3 regions of the Streptomyces thioluteus genome follow, and region 1 is predicted to be linked to each of the others. Evidence: riboswitches for the same ligand, from Rfam matches in the RefSeq annotation. Region 1 holds a riboswitch; each other region holds the start of a gene.
What was found. Region 1 has a riboswitch for cobalamin ahead of nrdI (class Ib ribonucleoside-diphosphate reductase assembly flavoprotein NrdI). Riboswitches for the same ligand answer to the same signal wherever they lie in the genome.

Region 1 (3,265 bases):
GCGACGACCAGCCCCTCGGCGACACCGCCCGCCAGGTCGCCCTCGCCCTGCGGGACGAGGTGAACGATCTGGAGGCGTCGGGGACTTCGGTGATCCAGGTGGACGAGCCCGCACTGCGCGAGACCCTGCCCCTGCGGGCCGCCGACCGGCCCGCCTACCTGGCGTGGGCCACCGAGGCCTTCCGGCTCAGCACGAGCGGCGTGCGCCCGGACACCCAGATCCACACCCACATGTGCTACGCCGAGTTCGGCGACATCGTCCAGGCCATCGACGACCTCGACGCCGACGTCATCAGCCTGGAGGCCGCCCGCTCCCACATGCAGGTCGCCCGCGAACTGGCCGCTCACGGCTACCCGCGAGAGGCCGGACCCGGCGTGTACGACATCCACTCCCCGCGCGTGCCCAGTACCGAGGAAGCCGCCGCGCTGCTCCGTACCGGCCTCGAGGCCATCCCCGCGGAACGGCTGTGGGTCAACCCCGACTGCGGCCTGAAGACCCGCGGTTGGCCCGAGACCCGCGCCTCCCTGGAGAGCCTGGTCGCCGCCGCCCGTACCGTCCGCGAGGAGCTCTCCGCGTCCTGACGCGTGCGCCCATCGGCCGGGGAAGGGGCATCCACGCCCCTTCCCCGGCCCGTCGACGACAGGGGAGGGAACCCGGCGTGAAGCGGCAGCCCCGGCACATCGAGGTCGACGGCGAACCCATGGTCGCGCTGAGCGTGCGCGACTTCGAGAACCTCGCTGCCATGCGCCGGCAGGTCGGCAGCCAGGGTGCGCGTCTGCGCGCGTTCCGGACGGAGCTCATCGCCCTGTCCGAGTTCCTGGAAGCCCTCGACTCGGCCCTGCACGACCGGGCGGGACACACCGGCGGACCGGCATGCGCACAGCCGTCGGCGGCGGTCGCGCGCCTCGTCCCCGACCTCCGCCGACACGTGCGCAACGCACGCCGGATCACGGGCGCCAAGCGGGACGACGCTCCCCGCGAAACCCCGCAGAACTTCCAGAGTTAGGTCTACCTTACTTCGCCCCGAGACACAACATCTGGGTCGGTGTCATCCGGTGCGACTCAAGATGTAGTGTTGCCGGTGCTGGTGGTTCGCCGGGCACTTCTGTGCCGGGCGAGGCAAGAGGGAACCCGGTGGGAATCCGGGACTGCCCCGCAGCGGTGAGTGGGAACGACCGCCGTCATACGCACTGGACCCGACGAACGGGGCCCGGGAAGCGACGGCCAGTAGGCGTCTCGTAAGGCGTGCCCGCGAGTCCGAAGACCTGCCACCTGTGCGTGCGCCGACGAGCGGCGTACGCGCTCCGAGGCCCCGAGGGAGGGCCGCGCGGCAGTCGCACGGACCGGGGTCACGCACGTCCCCGGCGTCCGTCGTACGCGCCTCGACGCTCCTCCCCTCCCGGTCCTCGGACGGACGACGTGGGAGCGAGCGAGAGGAGACGGCGGCCGATGAGCGGTCTCGTGTATTTCTCCAGCGTCTCGGAGAACACCAAGCGCTTCGTGGAGCGGCTGGGCCTGCCCGCCACGCGCATTCCCCTGCATCCGCACCGCGAGGGCATGCCGACGGTCACCGGACCGTATGTGCTGATCGTGCCGACCTACGGCGGCGGCGAGCGCGCGGGCGCGGTCCCCAAGCAGGTGATCCGCTTCCTGAACATCGAGGCCAACCGGGCCCTGTTGCGGGGCGTGATCGTCTCCGGCAACACCAACTTCGGCGCGGACTACTGCCTTGCCGGGCGGGTGATCTCGGCGAAGTGCGGGGTCCCGGAGCTGTACCGATTCGAACTGCTGGGCACGGAACGCGACGTCCGTGCCGTGAGGGAAGGACTTCAGAGGTTTTGGACACGACACCCATCGGCGGCGAGGCCGGCGGCATGACCACCCTCACCACGGACGTCACGGCATCCGCCGCCCCGCGCGAATCGGTCGGTACCCGCAAGGACTACCACGCGCTCAACGCGATGCTGAACATGTACGACTGCCACGGCAGGATCCAGTTCGACAAGGACCGCGAGGCCGTCCGGCAGTACTTCCTCCAGCACGTGAACCCCAACACGGTGGTCTTCCCGACGCTCAAGGAGAAGATCGACTACCTGATCGGGAACGACTACTACGAGGAAGCACCGATCCGGGCCTACGCCTGGGAGTTCGTCGAGGGTCTGTACCGGGAGGCGTACGCCCACGAGCACCGGTTCCGCACCTTCCTGGGCGCGTTCAAGTACTACACGTCGTACACGCTGAAGACCTTCGACGGCTCCCGCTACCTGGAGCGCTACGAGGACCGGGTCGTCGCCACCGCCCTGTACCTGGGCGCCGGCGACGAGGCGCTGGCCTCCCGGCTGGTGGACGAGATGCTGACGGGCCGCTTCCAGCCCGCCACCCCCACCTTCCTCAACGCCGGGAAGGCGCAGCGCGGCGAGCTGGTCTCCTGCTTCCTGCTGCGCGTCGAGGACAATCTGGAGTCCATCGGACGGGGCGTCAACTCCGCGCTCCAGCTGTCCAAACGGGGCGGTGGCGTGGCCCTGCTGCTGACGAACCTGCGCGAACAGGGTGCTCCGATCAAGAAGATCGAGAACCAGTCGTCCGGCGTCGTCCCGGTGATGAAGCTGCTGGAGGACTCCTTCTCGTACGCCAACCAGCTGGGGGCCCGGCAGGGCGCGGGCGCGGTGTACCTGCACGCCCATCACCCGGACATCATGCGGTTCCTGGACACCAAGCGGGAGAACGCGGACGAGAAGATCCGCATCAAGACCCTCTCACTGGGCGTGGTCGTTCCGGACATCACCTTCGAACTCGCCAAGCGCAACGAGGACATGCACCTGTTCTCGCCGTACGACGTCGAGCGCGAGTACGGCAAGCCGCTCTCGGACCTGTCGGTCGGCGAGCACTACGACGACCTGGTCGCGAATCCGCGCATCCGTAGGACCACGCTCAGTGCCCGCGAGTTCTTCAAGACGATCGCGGAGCTGCAGTTCGAGTCGGGCTACCCGTACCTGCTGTTCGAGGACACGGTCAACCGGGCCAACCCCATCCCGGGGTGGATCAACATGTCCAATCTGTGCTCGGAGATCCTCCAGGTCAACACGCCGAGCACATACGACGCCTCGCTCGGCTACGAGATGGTCGGCAGGGACATCTCCTGCAACCTCGGGTCGCTGAACATCGCCGCCGCGATGGCCTCCCCGGACCTCGGCGCCACCGTCGAGACCGCGGTGCGCGGGCTGACATCCGTCTCCGACCAGTCGTCCATCGACGCCGTGCCCTC
Region 2 (3,265 bases), on a different contig from region 1:
GCCGGCGATCCGCGCGCCCTCGATCAGGTCCTTCTCCTCGATGTCCCGCCGGGCCGCGCACTGGGTGCACACCGTGATCATCCCGCCGCCCGCCAGGATCCCGTCGATCAGCTCGGGCAGCGGCGCCGCGTGCGGCAGCTCGAACTCCGCCGCCCGCCCCGGCAGCGCGAACCAGGACGACTCACCGGTCAGCCAGAGAGACACCTCGACCCCGCTGGCCACGGCGACGGCCGCCACCGTGAACGCCTGCGAGCACCGCTCGGGCGCGTCCGCGCCCGCCGTCACCTTGATCACGAGCTTCTTCCGCATGGGGTCACTCTAGGGGGCGCTCCCCGCGGGCCGGGACGGACCTCACAGAGCCGGGGGCAGCCCCTCCGACTAGACTCGACCCGGTCCGTAAACACCCTCACTCCGACCGAGGAGCGCGCTCGTGCTTGAGGCTTTCTTCACCGCCCTGCTGGTCCTGGTCGCCGTCGGCGTTCTCGCGTTCGCCGGGCTGACCTGGAAGAAGCTGTACCAGGGCCAGCGCTGACCTCCTTGTTCACCCCTACAGATCGTCTGAGCTCATGATCGAGATTCCCTCCGACCTGCACCGGGACCTGGTCCCCCTCGTCTTCCTCCTCGGCAAGTGGGAGGGTGCGGGCGTCGCCGACTTCCCCGGTTCCGAGAAGTGCAACTTCGGCCAGGAAGTCACCTTCACCCACGACGGCCGGGACTTCCTGGAGTACACGTCGCACAGCTGGGTGCTCGACGCCGAGGGCAACAAGGTGCGCCCGCTGGAGACCGAGAGCGGCTACTGGCGGATCGACAAGAACCGCCAGGTCGAGGTCGTCATGATCCGCGACCAGGGCATCGTCGAGGTCTGGTACGGCGAGCTGGCCGACAAGAAGCCGCAGATCGACATCGTGACGGACGCGGTCGCGCGGACCGCCGCGTCCGGCCCGTACTCCGGCGGCAAGCGCCTCTACGGCTACGTCAAGGGCGACCTGATGTGGGTCGGCGAGAAGGCCACCCCCGAGGTGCCGCTCCGCCCCTACATGTCGGCGCAGCTGAAGAAGACCGCCGACGTCGCCGCCCTGGAGGAGTGGGCCCGGAACCTGCCGGACGACCTGCCCGACGGCGTCTCCTTCTTCCGCCAGGACGGCACCCCGTACAACCCCGAGCAGCCGTAACGACGGCCGCTCACAGCGCCCCGCGGGGGAAGTCCGGTGAGAGTCCGGCGCTGACCCGCAACGGTAAGCAAGGCATCCCCCTTGCGAGCCCGATCACCCGCGGCGGCGCCGGCTCCTGACAACTCGCCGTGGACTGCGAGGGGAGGCCCCCGCGCCCTCGCGGCGCGGGGCGCTCCTCGGTGCGTACGCCGTACCGCCCAGGCCATGGCCCGAGGCGAAGGCGAACCACCCCATGCCCCCCGGTGCCATACCCCCGTCCCGGCGGCTGCCGCTGCCACCCCTCGTGACCGGGCTGGGCATCGCCCTGCTGGTCTCCGTGTTCTGCTGCGTGGGGCTCGGCTCCTCGGGCATCGGCTGGGGCGACGTCCTGCGCTATCTGCGCGCGGGGCTGACCGGCGGGGAGATCGGGGCGGACGAGGTCTCCGCCTACACCATCGTCTGGGAACTCCGCTTCCCGCGCGCCCTGCTGGCCGCCGTGGTGGGCGCCGGGCTCTCCGCCGTCGGCGTGGCCACCCAGGCGCTGATCCGCAACGCGCTCGCCGACCCGTTCGTCCTCGGCATCTCCTCCGGGGCCGCCGTCGGCGCCAACACGGTGCTGCTCTTCGGCGCGCTCGGCTCGCTCGGCGTCTGGGCGCTGTCCAGCGCCGCGTTCCTCTCGGCGCTGGCCTCCATGGCCCTGGTGTACGCCGCCGCCCGCACCCGGCACGGGCTGACGCCGCTGCGGCTGGTGCTCACCGGTACGGCCATGTACTACGGCTTCTCCGCGATCACCGCGCTGATGGTCTTCAGCGCGGACCGGGGCGACGCGGCCCGCTCCGCGATGATGTGGCTGCTGGGCAGCCTGGGCGGGGCGAGCTGGCAGTCCGTCCCGCTGGCCGCCGCGGCCGTCCTCCTCGGCCTCGGCTACCTCTTCCGCACGGCCCGCGGTCTGAACGTCCTGGCCATGGGCGACGAGACGTCCTCCGCGCTGGGCGTGGACCCCGAGCGGCGGCGCCGGGTGCTGTTCGTCATGGTGGCGGCCGTCACCGGGGCCGTGGTCGCGGTCAGCGGCGCCATCGGGTTCGTCGGGCTGATGGTCCCGCACGCCGCCCGGATGCTGGTCGGCGCCGACCACCGCCGGGTGCTGGCCGTCGCGCCGCTGCTGGGCGCGGTGCTGCTGGTGTGGGTGGACGTCGTCTCACGGCTGCTGCTGGCCCCGATCGAGCTGCCCGTCGGGGTGATCACCTCGGTGATCGGGGTGCCCTGCTTCGTCCTGCTGATGCGCCGCCGCGGCTACGTCTTCGGGGGTGCCTGATGCGCGTCGACATCGAGGACCTGTCCGTCGAGATCGCCGGCGCCCGGCTGGTCCGGGACGTCGAACTGCGCGTCGGATCCGGCGAGTTCGTCGGCATCGTCGGGCCCAACGGCAGCGGCAAGTCCACCCTGCTCCGATGCGTCTACCGCGCGCTGCGGCCCACACACGGGCGGGTGCTGCTGGACGGCGACGACGCGCACGCCCTCGACGCCCGCGAGGGGGCCCGGCGGCTCGCGGCGCTGCCGCAGGAGTCGGGCAGCGAATTCGACTTCACCGTCGCCGAGATCGTCGCCATGGGCCGGCTGCCGCACCAGCGGTCGGCCCTGCGGACGAGCACCGAGGACCGGGAGGTCTGCGCGTCGGCCCTGGAGCGCGTCGGCGCCGGACACCTCGCCGAGCGCGGCTTCCTCACCCTCTCCGGCGGCGAGAAGCAGCGCGTGCTGATCGCCCGCGCCCTGGCCCAGCAGCCGAAGGTGCTGGTGCTGGACGAGCCGACCAACCACCTGGACATCAGCCAGCAGCTCGAAGTCCTCGCGCTGGTACGGGAGTCCGGGCTCACCGTGCTGGCCGCCCTGCACGACCTCAACCTGGCCGCGACCCACTGCGACGTCCTGCACGTCGTCGCCGGCGGCCGCCTCGTCGCGTCCGGCCCGCCCGGCGAGGTGCTCACCACCGGGCTGCTGGCCGACGTCTTCGGCGTACGGGCGCACCGGGTGCCCCACCCGGAGACCGGGGCGCCGCAGCTGCTCTTCGACCGCCTTCCCCGATGAGGACCTCCGTGATGACCTCCGTGATGCGA
Region 3 (3,265 bases), on a different contig from region 1:
CGGGGGAGTCGAAGGGCAGGCGCAGCCGGAAGAAGACGTCCTGGAGACCCATCAGGCCCAGACCGACCGGCCGCCAGCGGGAGTTGGAGGCGCCCGCCTGCTCGGTCGGGTAGAAGTTGATGTCCACGACGCGGTCGAGGAAGGTCACGGCGGTGCGGACGGTGCGGTCGAGCCGCTCCCAGTCCATCTCGCCGTCGGCGCCCAGGTGGGCCGCGAGGTTGACCGAACCCAGGTTGCAGACCGCGGTCTCGCCGTCGTTCGTGACCTCCAGGATCTCCGTGCAGAGGTTGGAGGAGTGGACGACCTGGCCGGGCTCGGCGGTCTGGTTGGCGGTGCGGTTGGCGGCGTCCTTGAACGTCATCCAGCCGTTGCCGGTCTGCGCGAGCGTCCGCATCATGCGGGCGTAGAGCACCCGGGCCGGGATGGTCTTGACGGCCTTGCCCGCGGCCTCGTATGCGCGGTACGCGGCGTCGAACTCGTCGCCGTAGAGGTCCACCAGGTCCGGGGTGTCCGCCGGGGAGAACAGCGACCACTCGGCGTCCGCCTCGACCCGGCGCATGAACTCGTCCGGGATCCAGTGCGCGATGTTGAGGTTGTGCGTGCGGCGCGCCTCCTCACCGGTGTTGTCGCGGAGCTCCAGGAACTCCTCGATGTCCGCGTGCCACGTCTCCAGGTAGACGCAGGCCGCGCCCTTGCGCCGGCCGCCCTGGTTGACGGCCGCGACCGAGGCGTCGAGGGTGCGCAGGAACGGCACGATGCCGTTGGAGTGCCCGTTGGTGCCGCGGATCAGCGAACCGCGGGAGCGGATGCGGGAGTACGACAGGCCGATGCCGCCCGCGTGCTTCGACAGCCGCGCCACCTGGTGGTAGCGGTCGTAGATCGAGTCCAGCTCGTCCAGCGGCGAGTCCAGCAGGTAGCAGGACGACATCTGGGGGTGCCGCGTACCGGAGTTGAAGAGCGTGGGGGAGGACGGGAGGTACGAGAGCGTGCTGGTGAGGCGGTAGAGCTCGGCGACGTCCTCCAGCGCCCGCTCCGAGTGGTCCTCGGCCAGGCCGCAGGCCACGCGCAGCAGGAAGTGCTGCGGGGTCTCGATCACGTTCCGGGTGATCGGGTGGCGGAGCAGGTAGCGGCTGTGCAGGGTGCGCAGGCCGAAGTAGCCGAAGCGGTCGTCGGCGCCGTCGGTCAGGGCGGCGTCCACCAGCGCGTCCAGCCGCCGGGCGTGGGTGCGCACGAAGGCGGCGGTGTCGTCGGCGATCAGGCCCTCGCGGTGCCCGGTCTCCACGGAGGCGGAGAAGGAGACCGCGCCCTGCCCGGCCGCCTCCTGGGCGATGGCGAGCGTGAGGAGGCGCGCGGCGAGCCGCGAGTACTCGGGCTCCTCGCCGATCAGCCCGGCCGCGGCCTCGGTGGCCAGCGAGCGCAGTTCGGCCTCGTCCGATCCGGCGTGCCGGCCGCGCAGCGCGGCGGCGGCGACCTTGCCGGGGTCGGTGGCGGGGAGGTCGGCGGTGAGTTCCGTCAGGGTGCGCAGCAGCGCGGTCCCGGGGCCGTCGGCGGATGCCGCCGCCTGCGCTGAGACCGGATCGACGGGCGCGATCGTCACGTGTTGCTCTCCCTCACTCGGCTGGAGGCCGCTCGGGAGCGCACGGGGCCGCGCACGGGCATGCGGGGCACCGTACGAGGCGTACGGGAGCATGCGCGCAGGCGTCCACCGGCCCAACCCTCGAGGCCCGGACGTGTTCGACACCGCACGCCGGTGGACCGGCGAGGGCGCACTGTCGTCAGGTCTTCGGACTGCTGTGTGGGCGCAATGTGCCCACACGTACACCGTTGCGGGACAGTTCCGGATTTCCACCGGATTCCCCTGCGGCGACAGCGAGGACGAGCATACATCTAGTGGCGACGGTGGCGTGTACCCCCACATGTTGTGTCGGCGCGTCATGAGGTGGTCGCGGAATGTGCTAACGGGTGCGCCGCCGGGGGCGGTTTCCCGGGCCGCGTTCGCGTCCGTGACGGGCCGGCGCGAGGCAGGGCGGGGGAACGGGGGCGTCGTTTCGCGAATGCGTAGCCGCGGGGCGCGTGGCGGTGGCGCGTCCTCGGCCGGGCGCGGGCCGCGGCCGGCCGGCACTGACTTTTGTCATCTCCGGCCGGTGACGGGCGGATCTGCCGCCGGGGGGCGGGGGCCGGAATGATCGTGGGTGTCGGACGGGACGGCGACACCACGACAGGGGCGGACATCATGAGCGGGACCATCACCGAGCAGCAGACCGGGATCGAGGCCGGGGCCGGGCAGGGCGTGCCCGACCCGGAGCTGAAGCCGCTTCCGGTGTGGTTCTTCGCCTTCGAGGGGGCCATGGGGGCCGCCTTCGACCTCTACAAGGCGTGGGACGGGGCCTGGATGGTCCTCGCCGGGCTGGGGGCGGTGAACGTCGCGGTGGGGCTGACGGTCCTGCGGCGGCGCAGGAAGCTGCTCAAGGCCCTGCTGAAGAACTCCCGCACCCGGAAGATCCTCTTCGGGCTCATCGGGCTGCGGGTCGCGCTGCACGTCGTGCTCGGGGCCGTGGGTGCCACCGTCGAGTCGGCGGCCGGTCATCTGGCCCTGGGGCTGGTGATGTCCGCGCTGACGGTGGGGCTGCTCTGGTTCGACCAGCGGGTCTCTTTCCGGGCGCTCGGTCTGACGCCGTCCGGTACGGCCGCCTGAGGGGGGCGGAGGGGAACGGTGGGGCCCGTGGTGCGCTCGCGCACCACGGGCCCCACCGTTTCCAGGTGACCGTTTCTCAGTGACCGCCCGGTGCCCCCGCCGTGGCCGGCGGCAGCTCCACCGCCACGTCCGGGTCGCCCGCGTCCGCCGTGTAGTCCGCGGGCTTCGTCTCGTCCACCCCGTCCGGGGCCTTCACGGCCTTGAGGACCAGCGTCAGCACGACCGCGACGGCGACGTTCAGGGCGAAGGCCGTCAGGCCGATGTAGCCCTTCTCCCCGATGAACGGGATGAGGTTGGTGTTGCCGAAGTGGTCCTGCGTGGCGCTCGGCGTCTCGTACGCCCGCCACGTCCCGTACGCCATGCCCACGGCCCAGCCGGCCAGCAGGGCCCAGCGGTGGAACCAGCGGGTGAACAGGCCGCCCACCAGGGCGGGGACGGTCTGGAGGATCCAGATGCCGCCCAGCAGCTGGAAGTTGATGGCCACGGTCTTGTCCATGGTGAGGACGAAGACCAGCGCGCCCACCTTCACCAGGAGGGACGCCAGTTTGGACACCTTCGCCTCGTGCTCGG

Region 2: another riboswitch for cobalamin. It lies ahead of ABD794_RS10040 (FecCD family ABC transporter permease); the one in region 1 lies ahead of nrdI (class Ib ribonucleoside-diphosphate reductase assembly flavoprotein NrdI).
Region 3: another riboswitch for cobalamin. It lies ahead of ABD794_RS07970 (ribonucleoside-diphosphate reductase subunit alpha); the one in region 1 lies ahead of nrdI (class Ib ribonucleoside-diphosphate reductase assembly flavoprotein NrdI).

What each region holds. Positions count from the first base shown of each region.
Region 1 covers NZ_BAAAXZ010000043.1:36,937-40,201, forward strand. The annotation lists partial or broken gene metE (5-methyltetrahydropteroyltriglutamate--homocysteine S-methyltransferase) at 1-581, shown strand, start outside; gene ABD794_RS06025 (hypothetical protein) at 659-1,006, shown strand; cobalamin riboswitch at 1,072-1,287, shown strand; gene nrdI (class Ib ribonucleoside-diphosphate reductase assembly flavoprotein NrdI) at 1,450-1,878, shown strand; gene nrdE (class 1b ribonucleoside-diphosphate reductase subunit alpha) at 1,839-3,265, shown strand, end outside.
Region 2 covers NZ_BAAAXZ010000078.1:20,198-23,462, forward strand. The annotation lists gene ABD794_RS10030 (DsrE family protein) at 1-309, opposite strand, end outside; gene ABD794_RS10035 (heme-binding beta-barrel domain-containing protein) at 567-1,172, shown strand; cobalamin riboswitch at 1,150-1,291, shown strand; gene ABD794_RS10040 (FecCD family ABC transporter permease) at 1,405-2,466, shown strand; gene ABD794_RS10045 (ABC transporter ATP-binding protein) at 2,466-3,236, shown strand; partial or broken gene ABD794_RS10050 (ABC transporter substrate-binding protein) at 3,248-3,265, shown strand, end outside.
Region 3 covers NZ_BAAAXZ010000062.1:13,165-16,429, reverse strand. The annotation lists partial or broken gene ABD794_RS07970 (ribonucleoside-diphosphate reductase subunit alpha) at 1-1,597, opposite strand, end outside; cobalamin riboswitch at 1,758-1,883, opposite strand; gene ABD794_RS07965 (hypothetical protein) at 2,234-2,695, shown strand; partial or broken gene mctP (monocarboxylate uptake permease MctP) at 2,772-3,265, opposite strand, start outside.